Regions from separate parts of the Neobacillus sp. MER 74 genome, predicted to be linked through region 1. Evidence: riboswitches for the same ligand, from Rfam matches in the RefSeq annotation. Region 1 holds a riboswitch; each other region holds the start of a gene.

Region 1 (4,856 bases):
CGTGAATCAGTTCTAGGATATGTGACCAATTTGTATTGCTCATAAAGACGTTGTAAAACAGAAGATGTTTTTTTCGCAGAGAAACCAAATCGCTTGTTTGCATCCCGCTGTAATTCAGTTAAATCGTAAGGCAGGGGCTGGGGCTCTGATTTTTTCTTGCGATCAATTTTATCAAGTACAGCTTTCTTACCATTTACTTTTGATTGGATCGCTTCAGCTTTTGCTTTATCGAAGATGCGCTTTTCATTGTCCCGTTCCCAATCTGTTGAAAGTGGGCCAATATCGGCTCGAATTGTCCAAAATTCTTTTGGAACAAAGGATTGAATCTGCTGTTCTCGTTCCAAAACTAGAGCAAGAGTGGGGGTCTGAACCCGTCCTGCCGATAGGGGGTCTTTATATTTTGTTGTTAGTGCTCTTGTTACATTCAATCCGATTAACCAATCAGCTTCCGCCCGGCAAACGGCCGAATGGTAAAGGTTTTCAAATTGTTTACCAGGCTTTAATTGCTTGAACCCATCTTTAATGGCTTTATCTGTTTGCGAAGAAATCCATAATCTTTTTAAGGGTTTGTTCCAGCGAATCTTTTCAAGAATCCAGCGCGCAACTAGTTCACCTTCACGACCAGCATCTGTGGCAATGATACATTCGTTAATGTCTTTCCGTTTTGCTAAGGCTTCAATCGCACGGAATTGATGGTTGGTTTGCTTCATAACCATTAAGCCCATTTTTTGTGGAATAATCGGCAAATCCTCTAAATTCCAGGTTTTATATTTTGTATCATAGTGTTCTGGCATTTTTAATTCAATTAAATGGCCGAGTGCCCATGTGACAATATATTGATTGCCTTCCATATAACTTTTATGTTTTTGATTGCAGCCAAGAACACGGGCAAGTTCCCTAGCCACACTTGGCTTTTCAGCAAGTACAAGAGATTTCATAGTTACTCCTTTCAGGTACATCCATTTTAACCTGTATATAGTATAACGGAATCTCAAGATATTTTGTAACCTAAGCATTTTTCCTTTCATTTATTATCTCGCTAAAGTATTATCGTCGTAAAATTCTGGAAATTAAATTGACAAATATGCTTATCACACCATACAATATTATCACTAAGTTAAATAAAGAATGGAATGATACCCATGAGGCATCTGAAAAAATTCAATCAATTCATCATAAAAGAGGCTGGACTCCCAATCTATTAGATTCGGAATCCAGCCTCTTTCTTTATTATACTACAGTGGTAGAGGAGAGAGACGATATGATAACACTGACAGGTGGAAGTTTAACATTAGAGCAGATGAAAGATGTTTTATATCGAAAACAAAAGATCATGGCTTCAAGTGAGAGCATGGAAGCAGTTAAGAAGAGTCGTGAAGCAGTTGAAAGAATTGTTTCTGAATCAAAAGTAGTTTATGGAATTACGACAGGATTTGGAAAGTTCAGCGACGTCCTTATTGATAAAAACGATGTTCAGGACCTCCAACTTAATTTAATTCGCTCCCATGCATGCGGGGTTGGTGAACCTTTTCCAGAATTAGTTTCCAAAGCAATGGTACTTCTACGAGCTAACGCTCTCCTCAAGGGTTTTTCAGGAGTCAGACCTGTTGTCATTGAAAAATTATTAGAGTTAGTAAATCAGGATATCATTCCTGTTATCCCACAGCAAGGTTCTCTGGGGGCAAGCGGTGATTTAGCCCCGCTTTCTCATCTTGCACTGGTTTTAATTGGCGAGGGAGAGGTATTTTACAAAGGGAAGCAAATGGCGGCTTTTGACGCACTCCAACAAGAGGGAATTTTGCCTTTAACCTTGGAGGCCAAAGAAGGTCTAGCCCTTATTAACGGGACACAGGCGATGACAGCTATGGGTGTGATCGGGTATTTGGAGGCTGAACAACTAGCACATGAAAGTGAGCTAATTGCAGCTATGACAATGGAAGGGTTAAATGGAATTATTGATGCATTTGCGGAAGAAGTTCATGTTGCTAGGGGTTATAAACAACAAATTGATTCAGCCGCAAGAATCCGTGGTTATTTAAGTGATAGTTTATTAACTACACAGCAGGGCGAGTTACGAGTTCAAGATGCTTATTCTCTCCGCTGCATTCCACAGGTTCATGGTGCATCGTGGCAAGCTCTGGATTATGTGAAAGAAAAATTAGAAATTGAAATGAACGCGGCAACGGATAATCCATTAATCTTTGATAATGGGGAAAAGGTGATATCTGGGGGGAATTTTCATGGACAGCCGATTGCTTTTGCAATGGATTTTATGAAAATTGCCGTGGCTGAACTGGCGAATATTTCGGAAAGACGGATTGAAAGATTGGTTAATCCGCAGTTGAATGATTTACCAGCATTCCTTAGTCCTCAACCTGGTTTGCAATCTGGGGCAATGATCATGCAATATGCGGCAGCAGCACTGGTATCAGAGAATAAAACACTTGCCCATCCAGCCAGTGTTGATTCCATCCCATCCTCTGCTAATCAGGAGGACCATGTAAGTATGGGGACAATTGCGTCAAGGCATGCCTATCAAATTATCCAGAATGCACGAAGAGTTGTGGCAATTGAACTAATATGTGCGATGCAGGCCGTGGAGATTCGCGGGATTGATAAAATGGCTGCAAATACTAGAGTGTTTTACGACAAGGCACGCGAACAGGTAGCATCCATTAAACAAGATAGGGTATTCTCAAAGGATATTGAAAAAGCTGCTTATTGGCTTAAGTCAATCGATTTTTCACCATTTATTAGAAACTTAAGGATCGAAAAGGGACAATTCTAAAAATGAATTCTTAAAAAATAAGAAAGATAAGTTTTTGAACTTAGATTACTGTTTAGCTCCAGCGCCCTAGCGGCTAGTGTCCTTCGCTCTCCGCCCTACGATAAGTCAAGCACGAATGCGCCTCCGGCTCTTCGTGTTTCCTTTATCTCAGTTGGAGTGCTCCAGGCCATACGCCGCTGACCAGGGCGCTTGCGCTTTTCTTAATAAAAAGAAGGCGTGAGATGCTCACGCCTTTTATTCTGTCTGATCATTTAGTAATCGGGCAGTATCTCCTCGATACTCATCCTCGTTTTCTACACGATTTTTAAACGCTTCACGTACAACTAGGAATTCTTCGTCACCAACAGCTTCTTTCGCGTGTTTTTCTGTTAAACTGCCTTCCGGGAAGTTTCCTGGATGGTTTTTCTTTTTATGTTCAAAATGTTCTCCACGTGCCAATTACAACACTCCTTTCGTCTACGCAAGTATCATTCCCGAAACAGAGTGAAATAATTACTTTTTTAATTCCTTCCACAAAAAAGAAAAAGCTGAATGACAGAGGAATCCTTTTAATAGATTCAATCTTCACCAGCTTTTTGTTTGGTGGAGTCTGGCTTGCATATGCGATCCAAAAAATACCCTGCAAACACAATAAATGCAATCGGAATTGAAAAATTCAACACATGGATAAAGGTCATTGTATGAAATCACCACCTATTCTATAATATTAATAATATTCAGAAAATAATTTTGTTTTTTACATTATATGCCAATTTTCATAGTTTAGACAAATATTTAAGTTATATGTTGGAAAAGTATTTTGGTTTTGGTTAACGGAGGGAATAAACAACAAGGTTTTTTCCAAAAATTCACTATTTTGACAGATGGTGTTTGGATTAAAAGTCTTAATTGGGATATTTTTGTAGAAATATGGTATAATTTGCTATAATTAATTGTGTGAAAATTTAATCAATACGACAAATTACAACAACCAACTAAAATAGGACTAGATATAATATCAATAACGATTAAGTAAATTGTCCTATCGAATTCAGTGACTTAAGTTTTATTAAATGTCAGAAAAAGGCAAACCTGTTGAAAAGCAGGGACGCAAAGCCGAGGGTCTAAGGCAGGTTTTTTGCTAGGATGGCCGGGCTACCTGGAATACATTCTGTATTTTAGGAGTGAGTATAGTGGTTATTACGAAAAATGAATTTGAAGTAATCGATCAGGAATGGATTGCACTCATATTGGAAGCAAAGGACTTAGGGTTATCCATAGAAGCAGTTCGTGATTTCTTGGTCACAGAGAGATGATAAGACACACAAGGAAGTACAAAAAAAGCATTCTACACAAAAATAACTTTTTTGTAGAATGCTTTTCTTTTTCAATAAGATTGTTTTATTTCTACTTATCATTTTGATTAATTCGCCATTTGTTAAATTCAAGGAAATCTCGAAATTGTTCCTTAGAAACGCCCGAATTCATTGCGTCCTTGACTAGATTCATCCAATCAATATCTAGTTCCTCTTTATTAATCTCTTCATGTATCAAGTGATCCACAGGAATATTTAAAACAACAGCGATTTTTTCTAGAAACTTTATAGAAGGATTCTCTTGTTTGTTATTTTCAAGGTTACTTAAATAAGATTTAGCCACACCTGCTTGAGCAGCAAGTTCGGAAAGTGACATCTTTCTATCTAAGCGAAATTTTTTTACGCGATCACCAATCATTTGTCTCACACCCAATTATTATTCACTCTACATTAATTCTATCAAAAAGAATAAGAAAGCACCATATTAAGAACAAATTAATAAGGAAAATATGTACTTTATGAAATAATATAGATAAAGTATTTTTGAAAAAATATCAGGATAGAGTTATATTAAAAGTGTTGCCTATTGCGGCATGTTTTATAATTTATTAGTGGTATGTTTTTAGTCGAATAACAATTTTGATTTGCATACATAAAAATAAATAAAAAGGAAGGGGACCCTACAATAATGATTGTCCTTAAATCACAACGTGAAATAGAAGCAATGAAAAAGGCAGGGGAAATTCTAGCTGCCTGTCATAAAGAAATAGCTA
Region 2 (4,856 bases), on a different contig from region 1:
AGCAGACTCAAAAAAGCAATAAAAAAGTGTAAATGTCTGTGTTAATAAAGATTATGGGAGAAACTAGTTAAAATAATGAAGGTATATAAGTTAAAGAATAACTTTAAAGGTTTAAAAAAGGGAACACAATTCTATTTGATTGCTGAATCTGAATTTATTGGAGTAAAAGATTTTGTTTTAAGAACGGAAGACTTAGCTGTCAGGATTTCAATAAATGAAAGGGAACTTCATAAAAATTTTATTTTGTTGAAATATGGTTGAAGGAAAAAGGATGCTATATAGAAAAATCAGAGCTGCCAATTTTGGCAGCTCTTCTAACAACATCCATCATATTAAGAAATCAAAAAACTCCATTCAGGACCATTGTAATATTATTGGTTAACACTCTTTTTGTTATTAGAAAGATGCCAAGTAAAGAAGTGCTTAATCTTCTCCTCTTTTTTTAGAACTTCGCAAAAAACTTCCGCTGCATATTGATTAAAGAACGAACAAACCATTCCATCTTTTTGTCCACAGCAACTATATAACGAAAATCTTTTAAATTTTAAATTACTAAAATGATGATACATTTCATAGTTAATATATCCGTTTGGATAAAGATCAACAATTAAATGAAAGTAAGGGAAGGCATTCTTCACTTCAGGCTCTAAGTCCATTTTATCCAAATTTAATTTCACATCAATAAGAAGACGAATACAATCGTCTAGTTCTTGAACTCCCCAGTCTTGATCTAGTATTGCATATTCCAAATTGATTTTTTTCATAATCTAGCCTCCTAAAATAAGTCCTATTTTAGGCAGCCCAGCCATCATAGTTTTAAACCTTAGACCCGAAGCTTTGCGTCCCAATCTTTCGAAAAGTTTGCCTTTATCTATAAACGATATGTAAATTATATTACAATTTTTTCAAAAATTACAAAATAAAGTTCTACAAATACCGACGTTTTATGAAAAAAATTGGAAACAAATTCCCATTTCAAAGATATTGTGAGTAGGTGGAAGAAGGGATTCTTGCCAGTAAATCGAATATTTAATTGTCGGAATATTAAAAATGAATGGTGGTGGTTTTATGTCTTCTCCTAGATCTAGGTTTGAAATGATTAATGGAATGGAAGTTCATTTTACAGAATGGGGAGATCCACAGAAACCAGCTGTGGTTTGTTGGCACGGTTTAACTCGAAATGGGCGAGACTTTGATATTTTAGCCCGCCATCTATCCCAAAACTATTATATCCTTTGTCCGGATACAATTGGGCGGGGATTGAGCCAATGGAGTTCTTCCCCTGAAAAGGACTATTGTTTTGAAAACTACAGTAACCTGGCGATTCAATTATTGGACCATTTAGGAATCGAACGGGTCCGATGGGTTGGGACCTCAATGGGTGGAGCCATTGGAATGCGTATTGCTGGAACGCCTAATCATCAGAACCGGATTTCACATTTAGTTTTAAATGACATTGGAGCAGGTGCTTCTGAAAATGCTGTACAGGATATTGAAGGCATTAAACGAATTATTAGCTATGTAGGGAATCCACCGCAATTTAAAACCTTTAGTGAATTAAAGAAGTATTATCAAACCATTTATACCACATTTGGTCTTTCGAATGAAGAGGAGTGGAATGATTTTACCCAATACTCATGTAGAAGAAGAGATGAGGGTGGAGTGAGTCCTGATTATGATCCAAACATTGCTTTGCAATTTCAGCACACAGAAGATCTAAACTTATGGAACTACTGGAAAGCAATTCAATCAAAAATATTACTCATTCGAGGAGAAATATCCGACGTTCTACCTCTCGATGTTGCAGAAAAAATGAAGCAAAAACCAAACTGTCAAATGGTAACGATTCCAAAACTTGGTCATGCCCCAGCATTAAATACTAAAGAACAAATTACCGTCATTGAGAATTTTCTTCGGTAAATTGAAATTTTTTATCTATTGAATTAGGGATGGATACCAAGGATGTGGCTATGCAGGTTTAGTTTAAATATTTTCAATCGAAAAAGCCGAGCATCTTAGTTTGAATTGGGATGCTCGGCTTTTTTTCTTTAGATGGTTTTAAATACATTAACATTTAAGGAGAAATGTCCCACAATACTGTGAGCCCTAATTAATAGTAGAAACTTCTATTTTATCATTTTTATGAATATTTTCCGTGCCGGCATCCAATGCAGTCTTGTAATATAAGCATTTATGCTCGATGACTTCCATGGTTTTTTTTAGTTCTTCCATTTGTGCTTCTACATTCGCTTTTCGTTCCATAAACATGTCATATCGTTGTTGCAAAGTTGAATCCCCATCAGAACACCAATCAATAAAATTTTTAATCTCTTTAATCGGCATCCCAGTGGATTTTAGACATTCAATTACTTTTAGAGCGCCGATATCGGATTCTTTAAACATTCGTATTCCGCTAGGTGTTCGTTCTACAAAAGGAATAAGACCCTCCTTGTCGTAGTAACGCAAGGTATATACTGTAAGGTTTAATTCTTTTGCAACTTCGCTGATAGAATAAGTCTTCATCATTTATCTCCCATCCTTTTTGATATGCACTTCGAGTTAACTCTAGGATAGGGAGGATTTTAGCATGCTAAATGCTTAAAGTCAAAGGTCACGTATACATAAAAAGGGAAATTAAAAGGCTAAAATTTATTCGATTATTTTACTTGACCTAGAGTTAACTCTAAGGATTAAGATTGTTTTGCAAGGGGAGAGAAGAGGGTAAATATGATAGATGGGGAATTTGAACATGAATGAGTCTCGTTTAAAGTGAATCCTCTTGAAAAAATATAAATTATTGGAGGTTTTATTAATGGTAACTGCTAAAGCACGAGCTGTTGATGGTCCAGACAAACCGTTTCGAGCGGCTGAAATTAAAAGACGCGATCTTGATTCCCGTGATGTTCTGATTGAAATTAAATATGCAGGGATTTGCCATTCTGACATCCATACGGCGCACGGCGAATGGGGCCCCGTGAATTATCCACTCGTACCGGGTCACGAGATTGCGGGAATTGTCACGGAAGTAGGAGCAGAGGTCACAAAGTACAAGGTTGGTGATCGGGTAGGGGTTGGATGTATGGTTGATTCCTGTGGGGATTGTGAGAACTGCCGTAAAGGAGAGGAACAATACTGCCTGAAAGGAAATGTCCCTACTTACGCTGGTGTCGACAAATACGGCGAGCCTACACAAGGTGGCTATTCTACCCACATCGTCGTAACGGAGAACTTTGTAGTCAGGATTCCTGATAGCATTGGGCTTGATGCCGCAGCACCTTTACTTTGCGCAGGTATTACGACATTTTCACCACTAAACCATTGGGAGGCGGGACCAGGTAAGAAAGTAGCGGTTGTTGGTTTGGGCGGTCTGGGTCATATGGCTGTCCAAATTGCGCATGCCATGGGTGCTGAGGTTACCGTTCTTTCACAATCATTGAAGAAAAAGGACGATGGCCTGCAATTAGGAGCAGACAACTACTATGCCACAAGCGATCCAGAAACATTCCAAAAACTTACAGGAACATTCGATCTTATCGTAAATACAGTAAGTGCTAAGATTGATATTAGCGCCTACCTTTCGTTACTAGCACTGGATGGCACAATGGTCAACGTCGGTGCGCCAGCAGAGCCACTTTCATTAAATGTGTTCTCCCTTATCGGTCATCGCCGTTCATTTGCAGGGTCAATGATTGGAGGAATCCGTGAGACTCAGGAAATGTTGGACTTCTGTGCAAAACATAACATTGTTCCTAAGATTGAAGTAATTTCCGCAGACCAAATTGACGAAGCCTACCAACGCGTCTTAGCTTCAGATGTGAAGTATCGATTCGTAATTGACATTAGTACAATGTAAGTTGTGTAAATGAAGGTGTCCAAAAAGTCTAGCTTTTTGGACGTCCTTTATATTAATTATTTATTAAATTTTTCGTACTCTTCAATATAAAGAGCCACAAAACCGCAATTTGGACATACAGATGCTTTAGTCCTTGCAGAAGCACTTTTGAATAGTCCTTTACGCTTTTGTTTAATCGTAATTCCAGATAAGTCATATTCAACATTTATTTTACAATCGTTTATCATTTCAGTTTGACATTGAATGCAAATCCTTTTCATTATTAATCCCCCTTATAAATCAAATTAAAGCTAAACTCCTTCGTTTCTTCTTTTCACAATCTTTATACCTATTTTACCATCTCATTACAATTTTCAGATGTTGACTTAATGGCAAGGATGATGAGAGCTGAGGCCGAGGGTGAAGGACAACAAGGAATGTTATATGTTGGTAATGTAATTGTAAACCGACTTGTAGCAAATTGTTTAGACTTTAAAGGACTAAGGACAGTTCCGCAAGTAATTTATCAAGTTCAAGGTGGAAATTATTCCTTTGAGGCAGTTCAAAAAGGGAATGTATTTTATCAACGATCAAGGACTGCTGAGAGAAGATTAGCAAAACAAAATTTGGATTACTGGAGAGACCACCCAGGAAAATATGCGCTTTGGTATTTTAATCCACATGTACCATGCCCTCCAACATGGTATGGTTCACCTCAATCTGGACAATTTAAAGAACATTGTTTTTATGAACCAAAACCTGGAACATGTGATAGTGTTTATAGAGGTTAAGCTTACTCGACGAGTAAGCTTTTTTGAGTATTTAGAAATTTACCTAAAAATAAAACTTTTAATGATGAGCCTTTTCAAGAAATAGTCTGATCCCAAAGCCTATCAGTATGGTTCCCGTGAGTCCTTCAATAATATTTTGTGTTTTTGGTTTTTTCATAAAATTACTAATCTGATGAATTAAATGGACATAAAGTACTGACCAAAGCACGGTCAAGACAGTATAAGTGGTACCC
Region 3 (4,856 bases), on a different contig from region 1:
TGATGGCATTGGCAGAGGTTCATATTGATGAAATCTATCGTGCATTAGAAATCTAAAAGTGAAAGCCTTTTTACAGAAGTCCTCTGTGAAAGGGTTTTTTTCTATAAATCGTAATTTTGTTCGCTGCTACTAAAATTCTATCCTTTCACACAAAATATCTACGATGGAAATTTATTCTTTAATATTTTTTAGATATTATCTTAAATTTTTCGGATTTTGAAAATGAATGAGAAATTTATAATTAAGTAAGAAACGTAGAAAATGTTTTCAAAGGAAGATTTATACGGGGAGGAATAAAAATGGTATCAAAGTGGTTAAAAAAGGGTTTTGCTCTTTCGATTGTTCTATCCATCCTTTTACTAGCTGCTTGTGGAGGTAATTCTGACAAGCAAGAATCATCAGATGGTTCGGTGGAGCTTACATTTTGGAATTCATGGTCTGAGGATAGCCCAGAGAATGATGTCATGCTAGAACGAGTAGAAGCATTCAAAAAAGCACATCCAGAAATAAAGTTAAAAATGGAATCTATTCCGCCGGATCAATATAAAACAAAGTTGAAAACACAAGCTGCAGGTAAGCAATTACCTGACATGATTCAAACATGGCCGGGTGCTGAGCTTAAACCATTAGTAGAAGGCGGCGTGTTAATGCCAATCGATGATATCGTTGACCACTGGAAGGATAAAACCATTCCAGCTGATACACTAAAGGATTATGCCGTTGATGGTAAGCAATATGCGATTCCTGGAAACAAAGTCTTCACAAGCATTATTTACTATGACAAAGATGTGGTAGCAAAAGCTGGGTTCAATGAATTCCCAACTACGTATGCTGATTTCAAAACATTAGTTAACAAGTTAAATGATCAAGATATTACCCCGATTGCTTTAGGTGTAATTGTCAATATTAATTTGAGCCAGAGTGATCACTTCAAAAGTGAGCCACTTTAATTTGTGTTATTTCCATATTTGCTAACCGGGGCGATTGCACTTGGTGTAACAGCGTATCAGGAAAAAATATCGTAACTTATCATCGTTCCTCATACCTAAGATGAAATATTTTTTGTATGCTAAATCCTCCCGCTTTATGGTGGATTTTTTGAAAACCTAGCATAAAACGGGAATAGCGAACTGGAATCTAGTACATTAAAACGTATTATATTATATTGATATGTACACTATTAATGAATCATTTGAATAACTAATTTAATCCAACCGAAAAACGCAAACCATAATGGAACACTTAAAGACGTCCCCCACAATAATCCTAATAAAAGATTCCCTTGCTTGTCCATGAAATCCACTCCTAGTGTTAGTTGTAGATAAATCTGGTAATGCACGGTTCCGTTTTTTAGTATATTTGTAAACGCTTTCAGTTTTCTTTTTTATATGATAACCAAATATTGATGGAGAATAAAGTAGAAATATGCAAATAACATGCAAAATATTTCGACAGATTCACTTATTAGACTTTTTATGTCAAGGGGGGGACCAATCTATTATTTACTATTTTTCAATTGGAACGAGAGTGCCTCTCCTTAGTGAAAGATTTTACGTAGGATAAAATAGACGATTCCCCATAAAGGAATGGATAAAAGAATCCCCCAAAGGCAGCCCCTGCCGAAATTTCTCCCATCTTCTTTCTCTGCCATATGTATCACTCCACTTCCGAAACAGGTTGCTTATCACTATTTAACCATGTATGGATGAACGGTTATATTTAATTCGTTCGATGAATAGTTACAAATTTTATGGCATTGTCGAACAGAATCATGTGTGAAAGGGTTTGCAATTGCCAGATTATTAACATATAAATAGGTTAATTGCTCTATTTATTACTAGAAACAATTAGTATATTATCAATAAAAACACATAGTTCGTACGAAAGGGCAAATCCATTGAAAAGTGGAGGCGCAAAACTAAAGGGGCTAAGGTTCTAAAACTATGCCAGCCAGCTGCCGAATATGATCACCTTACGACGGATTATGAATATACTCTGGGAGGTTACACTATGGTTATCTTTATTGCAGGCTTATTTGTTGGATCGTTCTCTATGCTTACAGTAATGAGTCTTATGGTTGCAGCTAAACGGGGAGATCGACTCCTTGAATCACAACGATAATTTGAAAGCGTTTTCTAAACAACCTCAACTTTTGGGGTTGTTTTTTATTTTTCGAAATAAGTTAATTACATATAGTGAAACAAAACGGAAGGGGAGAACGGGTCCAGCACTAGATTTATATTATGTTCATCCTGTCACTCACTTCATTTCCGAAAAACACTTCATCTTGTTTACGATTTAACTGAATATGTCGATAGAACTACAATGATACTATCGAAATATGTTGGAAAGTTTTTTTCGTAGGACTAATAGACTGATGCTATAATACTATTATCCTCGCTATATACTAAAATACCCAAATGAGGAAAAATCATGGAAATATCTATTGGAAATAAGTTTAGAGAGGAGGACCTAACATTTAATATTTTAAGGGAGAAAATACTATGTTACATATGAGTAGATGAAGTTGTTGTAAGTGAGAATCTCAAATAGGGTTGGGGTGGAATAATTGAAAAGATTTAAAAAAAGTATTTCGAAGGTAATTGTTGCGGGTATGTGTACCTTCACATTAATTCCAGGCAGTATCGGGTTCATTCAAGTAGTCCAGGCAGAAACGGTATCTGCAAATTGGCAGACAGTAGGAACTCCTGGTTTCTCTGCTGGATCAGTTAACAATACCAAACTTTTGATGGATGGAGAAGGTACGCTTTATGTAGGTTATCAGGATGGAGGAAATGACTACAAACCTACGCTTATGAAATACACAAACCAAGCGTGGCAAGCAGTAGGGAATCCAGGCTTCTCCAAAGGGTCTGCAAGTTTTGTATCCTTTGCACTGGATCCAGCAGGGACTCCTTATGTTTCTTATCAAGATGGAGCAAACAATTATAACGCTACTGTGATGAAGTATACCAGTGAGGGGTGGCAAGAGGTAGGAAAACCCGCCACTGGATGGGTGAACTCTACTTCCCTCGCGATTAATGCAAATGGGACCCCTTATATCGCTTATCGGGATTATGCCGAAAGTGAGAAAGTCACTGTGATGAAGTATACCACCGATGGGGGGTGGCAAGTAGTAGGAACACCTGGCTTTACACCAGGCTCAGCAAGGAATGCCACCATTTTATTGGATCCAGAAGGAACTCCATATGTCGCCTATCAGGATTATACAAACGGAGATAAACTCACGGTTATGAAGTATACCGGTCAGAAATGGGAAGTGGTGGGTTCAACTGATCCAACTGGTGAAACAGATTGGTTCTCTTTCGTATTGGATCAACAAGGGACTCCTTACCTAGCTTATGGAGATATTGATAACGGGTACAAAGCTACAGTGAAGAAATACACGGATGGTAGTTGGGAACTGGTAGGAACGCCTCTATCCAATGGTAGAATATCAGGTATTTCGATTGCTTTCAATCAACAAGGAATTCCTTATGTTGCCTATGGGGAAGGGACCAATGGATATAAAGCTTCGGTTAAGAAATTTTCAAATGGAACTTGGCAAACGGTAGGCACTTCAAACTTTTCTAATGATCAAATATATTATCCCTCCATTGGATTTGACAATAATGGTGCTACATTAGTTGCTTATCAGGATAGGGCAAATGGCGGGAAAGCTACTGTGATGAAGTTCATAGATCAGCAGCCATCTTCTGCTCCACATGTCAGCAATGTTACAGTGTCCAATAATCCTTCAAGTATCCCTGATACCGTAACAGTAAACGGGCTATCTGAAGGTGATGTGGTTAAGGTATATAATTCAGAAACCAATGGAACACAGCTAGGTCAATCTCAGCCAGTTACAGCAGGTTCAACCTCCGCTACCGTTACTATTAACCAATTAGGCAGCAATGGTGGAACGATCTATGTTTCAGTGACAGGTACAGGGAAATTGGAAAGTTCAAGAGTTGCCGTATCCTACAGTGAGGAAGATGCAACAGCCCCATCGACATCGATTTCCGTTGATCCTGCAACTCCTAATGGGAATAATGGCTGGTATAATACGCCAGTTTCGATTTCGTTAAAGGCTGAAGATAATCCTAACGGCTCAGGAGTTTCTAGCACAGAATACAAGATTAATAGTGAAGGTGCCTGGAATGAATATAATGGTACATTTGGATTATCCAATGATGGAGAATATAAAATTAATTATCAAAGTAAGGACAAAGCCGGTAATGCAGAGGAAGTTCAAACGCTTGATTTGAAACTAGACACTACGGCTCCGGAAACAACTGCTTCCATTAGAGAAAGTGAAAGCAGAAAAAATTTCTTCAATGCAGATGTTCATGTAACTCTTGCAGCTAATGACAACCTATCTAAAGTAACAGATACCCAGTATAGTCTAGATAATGGGAAGACATGGAACACCCACAACGGAGAAATTACTATTTCTGCAGAAGGTAAGAATACGTTGTTATATCGAAGCAGTGATTTAGCAGGAAACATGGAACAACCGAAGTCCCTAGAAATTAATATTGATAAAACAGATCCAACTTTAGATGTAACCCTGGATAAGACGGTTCTATGGTCCCCAAATCACAAAATGGTTACCATCAATGCTGCCATTACATCAGATGACTTCGTTTCTGGTTTAGAATCATTGGTACTAACATCTATTACAAGTAATGAATCTCTCCAACCAGATGATATTCAGAATGCCAATTACCAAGTTCCTATTAAAGATTCAAAGGACTCTTTTGATCTTCGGGCAGAACGCTTAGGAAATGGCAACGGACGCGTTTATACGATTACTTATACCGCCACAGACAAGGCTGGGAATATTGCAACCAAAA
Region 4 (4,856 bases), on a different contig from region 1:
TTGATTTTGTACGGCAAAGTCTTCAATTCCTGCTAATTCGGATGGATTTAGACCAATGTTTAACGTACCTTCAAGAGTCTCTACCTTTAGTTGATCAAATTTATACTCAATTTTGTCTACATGGATGGCCTGTTTTTCATATAATTGTTTGATTTCTGCTTGCATTTTTTGGAGAGTGCTCTCTAAAGACTGAATTCTTTGCTCCTGAGCTTGAATACACATCTGCAGCCATTGAAGATATTGGGAATAATCCTGATACATGTAATCACCTCACAATTATTTCTCCAATAAACGTATTGATTATCATAAGATCGGCGGCCTATTTATCCTGTTTTCTTACTGCGGCTTGTAGGGGAACTGATGGTGTCCCTAATAAAGAGCCTGAAGATTTGATTGTTTGTGGTGCAGGTCCAGTAAATCCGCCAGTATTATATAAATGAGCCATCGGTTTAATAATCCCAGCACTACCTATTTGTAAGACTGAGGAATTGGTAATCCCGCCAATTTTTATGAAATTAATCTGAATGGACTGCTGGATATAAAAGTTCATTTAAAATCACCCATTCATTAAGCATTAAGTGCAATCCCTTGATCGTAAACATCTGAATCACTTGTATTAGTGGAACTTACATTATTTTGAAGTTGTAAGCTTTCCCCAGTGTTAAAGGAACCAGCGCCAGAAAATGTTTTTGCGGTAGAAAATGGCATAATTTTATATACATCGCCAATATGGAAGACAGAACTGCTGCCAAGCGTAATGACCTGTGCAACTCCAACAATTGCTGGCATTTTCAACACCCTTTTTTCATAGTATCTTCTACATCCTATGTATGGGTAAAGGTAATGTGATTGATACGCCCAAAATTATTGAAATCAAGAATCGTATACGATTTTTAATATTCATTTGTAGAACGATCGATTAGAAATAGTTATAATTACCTATTTGCTTGTACAGAAAATAATAAATAAGTTGGGTTTTCGGTTGTTTAGAAAGGGACTATTATATGAGTAAGAGATCAGTCGGAAATAAACACTGTTTCTCGATAAAGGCAAACCTGATGAAAATCAGTGACGCAAAGCTATAGGGGCTAAGGTGCATTTACACTAAGCCAGCCAGTTACCGAAAGATTAGGGTGTTTCATAATGGATATTCATGTCTGCATAGTTGTTCTATGTATCTATGGATATTCTATGAATTCTATCCCCCCTTTGGTAAAGGCGGGGCTATTTCTTTTTTATGGAGGTGGAAACTAATCGACTACTTAACCTGTTTTGGACCCATAAATCCCCTTATTTTAGATGAAGATGTTTCAGAGGTTATGGTAAATGGACCTAACCAGGTGTACTGTGAACGTAAAGGAAAATTGGTATTAACGTCAATACAATTCCGTGACAATGAACATGTCAAGACAATGATAGACAAAATTCTTGCCCCACTTGGATGGAGAATCGATGAAAGTTCGCCAATGGTAGATGCTAGGCTGCCTAATGGCTTACGTGTTAATGCCTTCATTCCTCCCCTTGCATTAAATGGACCAGCCATTACAATCAGGAAATTTTCAAAGGATCCCTACAAAATTGAAGATCTAATCAACTTTGGGACAGTGACAGAGGAAATGGCATTTTTTCTAGATGCATGCGTGAAAGCCCGCTTGAATATGTTTGTTAGCGGTGGTACGAGGTCTGGTAAAACAACCACTCTGAATGCCCTTTCCAATTTTATACCTGATGAAGAAAAAATCGTAACGGTTGAGGATGCAGCCGAAATTCAGTTGGGACAGGGTCATGTAATCTCACTAGAACTTCGACCTTCCGAAATAAAAGGTAAAAGAGCCATTTCGATTCGAGAGCTTCTCAAGAAATCGTTACGAATGAGACCTGACCGTGTTATTATCGGAGAAATCCGTGGTGGAGAAGCGCTTGATATGCTTCAGGCAATGAATTCTGGCCATGATGGTTCACTTGCTACAGGGCACTCATATAGTCCAAGGGATATGATTAGCCGTTTGGAAACAATGGTCCTTTTAGCAGGATTGAATAATTCTATTAAAGACATTCGAGAGCAAATTGCAGGAGCAATCGATGTGATTATCCAGCAAACTCGTTTAATGGATGGAACAAGGAAAATTATCAATATTACTGAAGTTCAAGGAATGGAAGGAGAAAATATCGTTCTGCAAGACATCTTTTCCTTTAAACAAAAAGGAATTAATTCTGAGGGGAAAATTATTGGACAACTTATACCGACTGGTGTCCGCCCCAAATTTTATGATCGCCTAGAGGCATCAGGGATTCATATTCCAGCGTCATTGTTTAAATAATCTCAGGTAATAAGAGGCATTAAGTTATGAATGGTTAGGGGCTGAATTTCCTTTAAATAGGGTTCGGCTTTTTTGTTCATTAAATTTGTTCGAGGGAGTTATTTCTTTTAATATAATAAGTGTGAGACAATCATATTGAGGTGAAAAAGAGTGAAATTTGTGACATTAGAATATAACAATGAATTGTTCGTTGGATTGCTTGACCAAACTGAGGCCACAGTCCTTTTGTTAAACCTTGCTGAAGAAGCAAGAATGGGCATAAGAAGTTTTCCTCCTTCCCTGCTTAAATGTATCGACTTAGGAGATCTCTTTATTGAAAAGGTGAAAGAGGTTCTGGATTGGGTTACTAATTGCGGACAAACTTCATCTTTTTTCGTCCCAATTGAACAGGTAACTTTGCTTGCTCCTATTCCGAGACCAAGTAAGAATATTTTTTGTGTCGGGAAAAATTACGCAGAACATGCGATTGAAATGGGGAGTGAAGCCGATATCCCTGAACATATTATGGTCTTTACAAAAGCACCAACAACAGTTATTGGGCCTAATGAAATGGTCCTAAATCACAAAAATATAACGGCTCAACTTGATTATGAAGGCGAGCTTGCCGTCATCATTGGTAAAAAGGGGCGGGCAATAAAAAAAGATAAGGCATTGGATTACATTTTTGGCTATACCATTATTAATGATGTAACCGCACGAGATTTGCAATCAAGGCACAAGCAGTTTTTCATCGGCAAAAGCCTTGACACAACCTGTCCGATGGGACCTTGCATTGTTCATAAAAGTTCTATCGATAATCCGAATTCCCTAAATATCGAGACGAAAGTAAACGGAGAATTAAGACAGAATTCAAATACTAAGAATTTTATTTTTCCAATTGAAGAGGTTATCTCCATTTTATCAGATGGAATGACACTGGAACCTGGTGATGTTATTGCAACTGGCACACCAGCTGGTGTAGGGAAAGGGTTTAAGCCCCCTAAATTTTTATCTCCAGGTGATCAAATGGCAGTCACAATTGAAAAAATTGGGACACTGAAGAATACTATTCAAGAATAAAGCTATACTTGAAAAATAATTTATAGCATTCTTCTATTTATTACTTTATTTGACTTGCTTTTTTTCGTGTTTATATACTGTTTATGGTATGATAAGGTTCGAATTAAAAGAAATTTTATACATAAGGAGGAACTAACTTGATTCACGGTCATATTACGGCTTGGCTTTTAGCATTAATTCTATTTGTAGTAGCACTTTTTTTACATAAGGGTGGAAAAGAAAAAGGTGCAAAAATTGTTAAAATGATTTTACGAGTATTATATTTGCTTATTATTGCAACTGGTGCAGGGCTTCTATTTTCGGTTTACAAAATTGATGTTTGGTATGTTTTAAAAGCGGTTGTCGGACTTTGGATAATCGGATTATTCGAAATGATTCTTAGCCGTGTGGCTAATAACAGAAGAACTTCTGTATTTTGGATTCAGTTTGTCGTTGCATGGGTTCTTGTTTTATATCTGGGTGGAAGATTGCCAATGTCATTTTTAAACCCATAATTTTTATGTTATCTTGTAAAGGCTGTCGAACAATTCGGCAGCCTTTTGAATTTCCCATGCCTTTTATCTATGAAATCATTTTCTCTATCACTAATCGTTTTCCTGTATTTAATGTAAATTCAAATCGATCATTCACCTTTTCGTAATAGCAAAAATGGTGTTGGACATTACAAATTTGATCCTGATTATCGAAAACTATAAAATTTACCCCATCTTTGCGATTTTCATCCGATAAGAAAGATAAATGATTATAACAGTAGATGCAATCGTAAATGGAAAAGTTTAAGGAGTTTAGAGTGGTAACAAATTGAAAAAAAGCATCATCATTTACCCCATCTAAAAGCCTTTCAAGCGAATAAACTAAATGTTTCCTAATCCTGACTAAATCATGATTTCGGAGCATGGTTGCTTCATTTCCAATCCGGATTTTTCCTGTTTCATACAATTTACCTTTCTTCCAACGGTTCATTCGGAAGACTTCAATTTCTTGCTGAAGGTAATCATCTAACATTTCAGCTTCTTCCGTTTCCTCATCAAAGAAGATCCATTGGTCATTAATTTGTTCAACCGTTCCTTCTGTGTAGGCTCTCTCTTGATAATCGTATAGTCTCATTCGTTGTTGTCGATTCATTATTAACCTCCGTGCCAGATGATATCATATTCTTTTTAGACATCTTCATGGGATTTTATAACTGAAAAATAAAGTATTATTTTTTTATCTTAAGGCTGCGTTTTACTTGTCTGTTGATTTCCGTTCCAGGCACTTCGCTTTCCGCGGGCGTGCCGGGGAGCCTCCTCGTCGCTTTGCTCCTGCGGGGTCTCCCCTGCCCCGTACTCCCGCAGGAGTCTTCGTGCCTTCCTCTCCAATCAACAGAGAGCCAAAATCATCATTAACCTTTAACACAGCCAATCTTAAAAATCTGACTTCCTTACCAGCTTCCGCTTTTTTTTTGGACAATTAACCAATTCTTATGGGCTGAAT

The links. Region 1 has a riboswitch for cyclic di-GMP ahead of M3610_RS11250 (anti-repressor SinI family protein). Riboswitches for the same ligand answer to the same signal wherever they lie in the genome.
Region 2: another riboswitch for cyclic di-GMP. It lies ahead of M3610_RS23690 (hypothetical protein); the one in region 1 lies ahead of M3610_RS11250 (anti-repressor SinI family protein).
Region 3: another riboswitch for cyclic di-GMP. It lies ahead of M3610_RS24840 (DUF3789 domain-containing protein); the one in region 1 lies ahead of M3610_RS11250 (anti-repressor SinI family protein).
Region 4: another riboswitch for cyclic di-GMP. It lies ahead of M3610_RS03345 (TadA family conjugal transfer-associated ATPase); the one in region 1 lies ahead of M3610_RS11250 (anti-repressor SinI family protein).

What each region holds. Positions count from the first base shown of each region.
Region 1 is NZ_JAMAUV010000005.1:143,072-147,927, reverse strand. It holds gene M3610_RS11265 (DNA topoisomerase III) at 1-938, opposite strand, end outside; gene hutH (histidine ammonia-lyase) at 1,262-2,788, shown strand; gene M3610_RS11255 (hypothetical protein) at 3,023-3,226, opposite strand; cyclic di-GMP riboswitch class I at 3,843-3,930, shown strand; gene M3610_RS11250 (anti-repressor SinI family protein) at 3,961-4,083, shown strand; gene M3610_RS11245 (helix-turn-helix domain-containing protein) at 4,175-4,501, opposite strand; gene map (type I methionyl aminopeptidase) at 4,772-4,856, shown strand, end outside.
Region 2 is NZ_JAMAUV010000025.1:10,970-15,825, forward strand. It holds gene M3610_RS23690 (hypothetical protein) at 372-764, opposite strand; cyclic di-GMP riboswitch class I at 793-876, opposite strand; gene M3610_RS23695 (alpha/beta fold hydrolase) at 1,069-1,920, shown strand; gene M3610_RS23700 (MerR family transcriptional regulator) at 2,107-2,523, opposite strand; gene M3610_RS23705 (NAD(P)-dependent alcohol dehydrogenase) at 2,813-3,853, shown strand; gene M3610_RS23710 (hypothetical protein) at 3,910-4,113, opposite strand; gene M3610_RS23715 (cell wall hydrolase) at 4,222-4,623, shown strand; gene M3610_RS23720 (LysE family translocator) at 4,682-4,856, opposite strand, start outside.
Region 3 is NZ_JAMAUV010000029.1:20,515-25,370, reverse strand. It holds gene M3610_RS24850 (glycoside hydrolase family 130 protein) at 1-56, shown strand, start outside; gene M3610_RS24845 (ABC transporter substrate-binding protein) at 300-950, shown strand; cyclic di-GMP riboswitch class I at 1,878-1,962, shown strand; gene M3610_RS24840 (DUF3789 domain-containing protein) at 2,011-2,121, shown strand; gene M3610_RS24835 (OmpL47-type beta-barrel domain-containing protein) at 2,570-4,856, shown strand, end outside.
Region 4 is NZ_JAMAUV010000001.1:673,138-677,993, reverse strand. It holds gene gerPC (spore germination protein GerPC) at 1-261, opposite strand, end outside; gene M3610_RS03355 (spore germination protein GerPB) at 320-550, opposite strand; gene M3610_RS03350 (spore germination protein) at 568-789, opposite strand; cyclic di-GMP riboswitch class I at 1,039-1,125, shown strand; gene M3610_RS03345 (TadA family conjugal transfer-associated ATPase) at 1,173-2,321, shown strand; gene M3610_RS03340 (fumarylacetoacetate hydrolase family protein) at 2,472-3,380, shown strand; gene M3610_RS03335 (YisL family protein) at 3,518-3,874, shown strand; gene M3610_RS03330 (DUF2777 domain-containing protein) at 3,942-4,505, opposite strand; gene M3610_RS03325 (hypothetical protein) at 4,608-4,832, opposite strand.